2 regions of the Rhodoferax sp. WC2427 genome follow, and region 2 is predicted to be linked to the other one. Evidence: riboswitches for the same ligand, from Rfam matches in the RefSeq annotation. Region 2 holds a riboswitch; the other holds the start of a gene.
What was found. Region 2 has a riboswitch for cobalamin ahead of AB3G31_RS17885 (cobyrinate a,c-diamide synthase). Riboswitches for the same ligand answer to the same signal wherever they lie in the genome.

Region 1: another riboswitch for cobalamin. It lies ahead of AB3G31_RS14225 (TonB-dependent receptor); the one in region 2 lies ahead of AB3G31_RS17885 (cobyrinate a,c-diamide synthase).

Annotation. Positions count from the first base shown of each region.
Region 1 is NZ_CP162006.1:3,003,971-3,008,177, reverse strand. Features, by position in the region: gene AB3G31_RS14240 (EAL domain-containing protein) at 1-1,128, shown strand, start outside; gene AB3G31_RS14235 (cell division protein ZapA) at 1,353-1,673, opposite strand; gene AB3G31_RS14230 (DUF904 domain-containing protein) at 1,670-1,915, opposite strand; cobalamin riboswitch at 1,948-2,175, shown strand; gene AB3G31_RS14225 (TonB-dependent receptor) at 2,260-4,086, shown strand; gene AB3G31_RS14220 (bifunctional adenosylcobinamide kinase/adenosylcobinamide-phosphate guanylyltransferase) at 4,097-4,207, shown strand, end outside.
Region 2 is NZ_CP162006.1:3,841,826-3,846,032, reverse strand. Features, by position in the region: gene AB3G31_RS17890 (diguanylate cyclase) at 1-1,918, opposite strand, end outside; cobalamin riboswitch at 2,190-2,432, shown strand; gene AB3G31_RS17885 (cobyrinate a,c-diamide synthase) at 2,640-3,944, shown strand; gene cobM (precorrin-4 C(11)-methyltransferase) at 3,934-4,207, shown strand, end outside.

The sequences.
Region 1 (4,207 bases), 840 kb from region 2:
ATGCTCAATTGCCTGCGCCATGTCGATACGCTGTGCCGCCTGGGGGGTGACGAATTTGTGATGTACCTGCACCACGCCGATGCCGAAGGGGCCAAGCTGGTGGCGCAGCGCGTTCTGGAGAGCCTGGCCCAGCCGTTCCACATGGATGGGATGGATTTTTCGGTGGGCTGCAGTATCGGCGTGGCCATGTACCCGGTGGATGGGCACACACTGGACGACATGATCAAGTCGGCCGACACGGCCATGAACCGCGTCAAGGAACGGGGCCGGGGCACTTTCCGCTTCTACCAGCCGCAGATGAATGTGGCCTTGCTGTCGCGCATGAAGATGGAGCACAGCCTGCGCCAGGCCATGGACGCCGGGCATTTTCGGCTGCACTACCAGCCCCAGGTCAGCCTGGCCACCGGCGCGGTGCTGGGGGTGGAGGCGCTGATCCGCTGGCAAGACCCGGAGCGGGGCTGGGTGTCGCCCGGGCAGTTCATCCCGGTGGCCGAAGAATCGGGGTTTATCGTCACCATCGGCACCTGGGTGCTGAACGAGGCGGTGCGGCAGGCGGCAGTGTGGCAACGCCAAGGCCTGGCCCGCGCCGTGTCGGTCAACGTGTCGGCCCTGCAGTTCCAGCAAAGCGATTTTGTCGACCGCGTGGCCCAGGCCCTGGCCGACTCCGGCCTGAACCCCGCACTGCTCGACCTGGAGCTGACCGAATCCATCCTGGTGCAGGACGCCGACGAGGCGCTGGCCCGGCTGCGGGCGCTGGCCGGGCTGGGGGTGTTCTTGTCGATCGACGACTTTGGCACCGGCTATTCCAGCCTGGCGTATTTGAAGAAGTTTCCCATCCACAAGCTGAAGATCGACCGCTCCTTCATCAGCGGTCTGCCGGATGACGAGAGCGACCAGGCCATCGTCAGCGCCATCGTCCAGATGGGCCGCGCGCTCAAGCTCACGGTGATTGCCGAAGGGGTGGAAACCCTGGCCCAGCGCGACCTGTTGCAGAGTCTGCTGTGCGACCAGTACCAGGGGTTTTTGTGTGCGCCCGGCGTGCCCAGCGACGACCTGGAGCGGGTGATCAACGCAGCCCGGGACCGGCTGGCCGGGGTGTGCGAAGAAGTCGTGGAGAGTGGGGAATAAGGTGTCTGCGGAAGCCACCGGACCGGCATCCTGAACCGGGGTTCAGGTGGGCTAGGTCACCCTGGAGTTGGGTTCATCTAACGCGAGATGATCACGCTCCCCAGGGGATATTCCAGGCCCGGGCTCATGGAGCATTGGTTCAAGGAAATATAAAGCCCGGCATGCACCGCAGACGCTGTGATTCTAGGCCAATAACCCACCCCGCAGACCCCGGGGGGCAAGTTCTACAGAAGTTTTCCGTCGTCGCCCAATGCCAGGTCGAGCTGCTCGATCAGCGTGGACAGCACCGGATCGTCGTTGCTGGCGGCCTCGGTCGGCGCGGGGGCAGGGCGCGTGGGGGCCCGGCCCCGGTCGGTCAGGTCGAAGGCCAGGTTCAGGGCGGCCAGCACGGCGATGCGGTCGCGGGCCTTGATCTTGCCGCCGTCGCGGATGGCGCACATGGCGGTGTCGACCATCTTCACGGCCTCCAGCAGGCGCGCTTCGCCCCCTTCCGGGCAGCCCAGCAAATAGCTTTGGCCGAGGATTTGCACGTCGAGCTGCTTCATTCTGCGTCCTTGCGGGGGGCGGGGCGGATGGCCGGTGGGTTGCCGATCTGGGGCAGGCGCTCCAGCAGCGCGTCGATACGGGCGCGGGCAGCACCCAGGCGGGATTTCAGCGAGTCGCGCTCGTGGGTCAGCGTGGCGACCTGTTCGGCCAGCAACACGTTGGCGCGCTGCAACTCGCGGTAACGTACCAGCAGGCGCTCGGTACGTTCAGCAACTTGTTCAATTTGGGTGGGGGTGGCCATAAGCTTTCACATTCTAGTGGTTGCCATTCCCCGCTTAAAATGCCGCTGTTGGTGCTCGCGGCGCAGTTCATGTGCCGCAGTTCAACGGGAAGCAGGAAGCGGTGCCCACCACCGCGAAGCCTGCGCTGCCCCCGCAACGGTAAAGCGGATGAATCACCCGATTCCACTCGTACCACACAGTCACTGGGCTTGAGTCTGCCTGGGAAGACGGTACGAGCCTTCCGCCAGCCCGGATACCGGCCAACAAGGTGGTGGTGCGTCTGCTTTTGGTGCGGCGCGCCGTCTTGATGCTGATGCCCTGGCGGGGACGCCGGGGTGAGCCTATTGCTGATCGACTTCTTTCCATGAAAACTGTGTTCTCCTCCGCGCGCCTGGCCGTGCTGCCCCTGGCCCTGGCCGCTGCATTTCCGTCTTTGGCACAGACGCAACTCAAGGAGGTGGTGGTCACCGCCACCCGCGTGGCCACCCGCGCCGATGCCCTGTCCAGCGAAGTCCTCGTCATCGACCGGGAAGACATTGAACGCTCTGCCGGGCGCACCCTGACCGAGGTGCTGGCGCGGTTGGCGTCGGTGCAGCTGAGCTCCAACGGCGGGCGTGGCAACAACAGCAACATCTTCATCCGTGGCACCGAGGCGCGCCACACCCTGCTGCTGATCGACGGCGTGCGCTACGGCTCGGCCACGGCGGGCACCCCGGTGTGGGACAACCTGCCGCTGGACCAGATCGAGCGCATCGAAGTGCTCAAGGGCCCCGCGTCGGCCCTGTACGGTGCCGATGCCGTGGGCGGCGTGGTGCAGATTTTTACCGTGCGCGGCGCCCCCGGCCTGCACCCCACGGCCGAGGTGACGCTGGGCAGCCATGGCTACCGGGCGGTGTCGGCCGGTGTGCAGGCGGGCACCGATACGGTGCGCTATTCCCTGGGCGGCTCGGTCACGCGCGACCGCGGCTTTTCGGCCACCAACCCGTCGGTGCCGTTTGGCAGCTACAACCCCGACCGCGACGGCTTTGACCAAAAGGCCCTGAACGGCTCGGTGGACTGGACCCTGGCGCCCGACTGGACGCTGAATGCCGGTGTGCTGTATTCCGAAGGCACGCAGCACTTCGACGACGGCCTGGGTGCCGACACCGCCAGCGCCCTGCGCAGCAGCGTGCTGCGCGCCGGGCTCAGCGGCAAGATCAGCCCCACCTGGACCACGCGCTTCAACTTCGCCCAGGGCGTGGACCGCAGCGAAGCCCTGGTGTCGGCCAGCAGCTTCAACCTGCCCGGCCTGTTTGAAACCACGCAAAACAAGTGGACCTGGCAAAACGACATCCAGACCGGCGTAGGCACCGTGGTGGCCGGGCTGGAAACCCTGGAGCAAAAGGTGAACAGTTCGCAGGCCTATTCGGTCAACTCCCGCCGCATCAACGCGGCGTTTGCCGGGCTGACCGGCAAGGCCGGGGCCCACGGCTGGCAGCTCAATGCGCGGCGCGACGACAACTCGCAGTTTGGCGCGCACAGCACCGGCTACGCGGGCTACAGCTACCAGATCAACCCCGCATGGCGCGCCCACGCGGGCTACGGCACCTCGTTTGTGGCCCCCAATTTCAACGACCTGTACTGGAAATCCAGCTACTACAACGGCAACCCGCTGCTGCAACCCGAGCAGGGCAAAAATGCCGAGCTCGGCCTGGACTGGACCCAGGGTGACCACCACGTGAAGCTGGTGCGGTTTGATAACCGCATCCGCGGCTTCATCAGCGGCGGCACCAGCACGGTCAACGTGCCCCGTGTGCGCATCGACGGCTGGACGCTGGGCTACGACGGCCACTTCGACGCGCTCAACCTGTGGGCCACCGCCGAGGCGCTGGACCCGCGCAACACCGCCAACCAGCTGCAACTGCGCCGCCGTGCCAAGTCGCAGCTGAGCCTGGGCGGCGACTACACCCTGGGTGCCTGGCGCCTGGGCGGTTCGGCACTCTACGTGGGCCAGCGCTTCGAGGATGCGGCCAACACCACCCGGCTGGGGGCTTACGCCACCGCCGACGTGAGCCTGGCCTACACCGTGGACAAGGACTGGACGGTGCAAACCAAGCTCAACAACCTGACCAACCGCCAGTACGCCACGGCCCTGGGCTACAACCAGCCGGGTCGCGAGCTGTTTGTGAGCTTGCGGTACCAACCGAAATGACGCAGCCGACATGACGCATCCGCTCCGCCCGGCCCGCAGCGAGTTCATCCTCGGCGGCCAAAAAAGCGGCAAGTCCCGCCGCGCCGAGCAGTTGGCTGCGGCGTGGCTGGCGGGGGCGGGT
Region 2 (4,207 bases):
CGGCTACGGTGGTGTAGCTGCCGTCCACCGCCACCAGGCCGATGCTGGTGCTGACGCTGAAGCTGTGGCCTTCCCAGGGCAGGCGGTAGGCTTCCACGGCGGTGCGCAATTTTTCACCGATCTCCAGCGCCTGTTCCAAAGGGCAACTGCCAAGGAAGATGGCGAACTCATCTCCGCCCAGGCGGGCCACGGTGTCGGTCTGGCGCACCTGGGCGGCCAAGGTCTGGGCCACATCGCGCAGCAGGGCATCGCCCGCCGCGTGGCCGCCGGTGTCGTTGACCTGTTTGAAGCGGTCCAGGTCGATGAACATGGCGCAAAAGGGCACGCTGCCTGCGCGGTCGGTGGCGCGGGCCAGCAGGGCTTCGAAGGCCGGGCGGTTGGCCAGGCCGGTGAGTGCATCGTGGCTGGAGGTCCAGGCCAGGCGCTCCCGGTGTTCGCGCGAGGCGGTGATGTCTTCCACGGTCCAGATCGTGCCTTGCGTGCGGTCGCCTGGCACCACGGCGCGGCCCCGCATACGGGCCCAAAACAGCGCGCCCGAGCCGCGCATCAGCTCCACCTCGCCTTCGAAGGCACCGTGTTGCATGAAGGCCGGGTGGGCCCGTGCCGACAGGGCCTGGTAGGCCTCGGCAGACGGGTGGATTTTCAGGGTGGGCTGGCCCACCAACTGGAGTTTGTCGAGTTCGAAAATCTGGCAAAACTGGCTGCTCACCAGTTCGAAATGGCCGCTGCGGGTCAGGGTGATGCCGACCTCGGCATGGTTCAAGACGGCGGCCAACTTGGCCAGCAGCGCTTGGGTTTCGCTCTGCTTTTGCTTGCGCTGTTCGACCACCTGCTGGAACGCAAGCGCCAATTGACCGACTTCGCCGCGGTCGCTTGGCCAGGCCTCGGTGTCGTCCGCCCCTTCGGACAGCATTTTTTCAGCCCGTTCGCGCAGATCGGAAATAGGGCGGGTGAGATGCCACGCCATGGCACCGGCCAGCATGGCGACCAGCAGGCCCACCCCAGCGGCGGCCCTCCAGGCGGTGGCCTGGGCGGCTTGCACGGGTTGCATGGCGACTGCCAGCGGGGTCAGCCGAACCAGCATCCATGGCGAGCCGGGGATACCGGCCATGGTCACCAGGTGGCCCTGGTCCAGGACGACGGTTCCAGTGGTGTCGATCGGGCCTCCCTGGACCTGCCAGCGCTGGAACAGGCCCTCCAGGCCCGGTTCGTTGGCGGCATTGCCCATCAAACGGGCGGGATTGGTATGCGCCAACAGCACTCCAGCGCGGTCCATGATGAGAACGCGTGAACCATCCTGGCTGGGGATGCGGGTCACCTCTGAAAACAGGCTGCTGGATTGGAGCCGCACAGCGCCAGCAATCACCCCGGTCACGTGGTGTTGGGCATCCCGCGTGGGGGTGGCGATGATCACCACCGGTGCCTTAATCACCTTCGCTTGCAGCGGTTCGGAGATGACCGGTTCGTTGCTGACAAGCGCCTGCTGAAAATAGGCCCGCTCGGCAATATTGGGCAGAGGGGTGGAGCCGGCGTTTTGGCCAATACGTGCCAGCATCTGGCCGTCGGTACGGATGGCCAGCAGGTTTTCAAACAACGTACCCAAGGCGGGCTTACCCACCAGGAACTGCTGGACGGTCGCGGTGTCGTTCCACATGTCCGCAGGTGCCTGCTGTGCCACGGCCTGCAATGCGTCGCTGAGCATGCTCACCTTGGTGCCCAGAAGCGCGGCGGTTCGCTCGACATCGTTGCCTTCGTCTTGCATCAGCGAACGCTGGATGTCGGCCCGCGTAGTAACCAGCACCAATTGGGTGGTCACCAGGGCCGACAAGACGCCCGTGACCACCGCCATGGCCATGATCTTGAACTTGAGCGTATGGACCCAGCCAAAACGGTTGAGGGCATGGGATGGAGTCTGCATCGGGGCATAGTACCTTGGCACTTTGCGCCACGGCCTGCGGCCCCGTGGCGGGCAAAGAAGGGCTCGGTGGTCCCACCAAACCGAACGTCATAAATTCCTGGCGACAGGTTGCTATATTTTGTAGAGCTGCTTACGCTTATGTAATAAGCGTAAGGTGCCAATTTCTATGGTTTTTTAGATTCGCCTACGTAGGGCTCCCGCAGCAGATCGTCCTTGGCGATACCGGGGTTCTTGGCCCGGGCCAGTGGGTTCGGCAAAACCGCTGCTGCTACACTGAAAACCGTTAGCAGGTGTCCTGCAGCCCTTGGGCTGCGGATTAAACGGGAAGTTGGTGCGGATTTGTTCTTCCAGAACAGTCTTATGCCCACGCTGCCCCCGCAACGGTAAACAGGTCAACGCGAGGCCCAGGACTTTGTCCTCACCACTGTGCAACTGCATGGGAAGGTGGCCCCGCAGCAGAGTCTCCACTCTGCACCTGTGAGCCCGGAGACCGGCCTGTTGACTTAGCGTGACTTTGCGGTGGGCGAAGGTCAGCAGGCCCCTGCGCACCCCTGTCCTGGCTCGTCCAGGCACGGGCTTGACCGCGTCTCGCCTTCTGATCCCTTCTCCCGCCCCCAGCCACACCGTTCCATAACCACGCGGCGGGCGTGCAGGGGTCAACCATTTACTATTTTATTTATAGCTGCTCACGCTTATTCCATAAGCACAGGGTGGCTATTTGATGCCTAATATTTGCAATGCGCTGCTGGTGGCAGCGCCTGCCTCCGGCCAGGGTAAAACCACGGTGACGGCGGCGCTGGCCGCCTGGCATGTGGGCCAGGGCCGCCGGGTGCGCGTGTTCAAGACCGGGCCCGACTTCCTGGACCCCATGGTGCTGGAGCGCGCCAGCGGCCACCCCGTGTACCAGCTCGACCTGTGGATGGGCGGCGAGGCCCACTGCCGGGCGCTGCTGCACGCGGCGGCGTTGGACGCCGATGTGATCCTGGTCGAAGGTGTGATGGGCCTGTTCGACGGCACCCCCAGCAGCGCCGACCTGGCCCAGGCCCTGGGCCTGCCGGTGCTGGCGGTGATCGACGGCGCGGCCATGGCGCAGACCTTTGGCGCGCTGGCCCATGGCCTGAGCAGCTTCCGCCCCGGCCTGCAGTTCGCCGGGGTGCTGGCCAACCGCGTCGGCAGTGCGACGCACGCGCAGATGCTGCAGGACAGCCTGCCCGCCGGCCTGCGCTGGTGGGGCGCACTGCCGCGTTCGGCCGACTACGCGCTGCCCGAGCGGCACCTGGGCCTGGTGCAGGCCGCCGAAGTGGCGCAACTGGACCAGCGCATCGCTCTGGCCGCCCAGGCCATCGGTCCCAGTGCCGAGGGCATGGCCAGCCCGGTGCGGTTTGACCCCAGCCCGGCAGAACCCGTCCCCCCGCTGCTCGCCGGTGTGCGCATTGCAGTGGCGCGCGATGCCGCTTTCTCGTTCTTGTACGCCGCCAACCTGGACACGCTGCGTGCGCTGGGAGCCGAGCTGCACTTCTTCTCGCCCCTGGCCGATGCCCGCTTGCCCGACGCGCACAGCCTGTACCTGCCCGGCGGCTACCCCGAGCTGCACCTGGCGCAGCTCCACGCCAACCAGCCCATGCGCGCCGCCATCCAGGCCCACCACGCGGCAGGCAAACCCACCGTGGCCGAGTGCGGCGGCATGCTGGCGCTGCTGGACAGCCTGGCCGCGCACGACGGCAGCGCCGTGCCGATGTGGGGCCTGCTGCCGGGCACGGCGGCACTGCAAAAGCGCTTTGTCAACCTGGGCATGCACGCTGTCGACCTGCCCGAGGGGCGGCTGCGCGGCCACAGCTTCCACCATGCGCGCATGGACAGCGCCATGGCCCCTATGGCCACCACCCAGCCGCAGCGCCAAAGCGGCCAGGGCGAGCCGGTCTACCGCACCGGGCGGCTGCATGCCTCGTTCCTGCACCTGTATTTCCCCTCCAACCCCCCGGCCGTGGCGCGGCTGTTTGCGCCCAAGGAAAGCCATGTCCACTGAAATCGGAACCGTCTGGTTCGTCGGCGCGGGCCCGGGCGACCCGGAACTCATCACTGTCAAAGGCCGCGGCCTGGTGGAACGCGCCGGGGCCATTCTGTACGCGGGCTCGCTGGTTAGCGCAGCCGCGATGCGCTGGGCACCCGCCGACTGCGTGGTGGCCGACAGCAAGGAGATGACGCTGGAGCAGATGTCCTCCTGGCTCATCGCCCAGGCCGGGCGCTGCCAGACGGTGGTGCGCCTGCAAACCGGCGACCCCGGCCTGT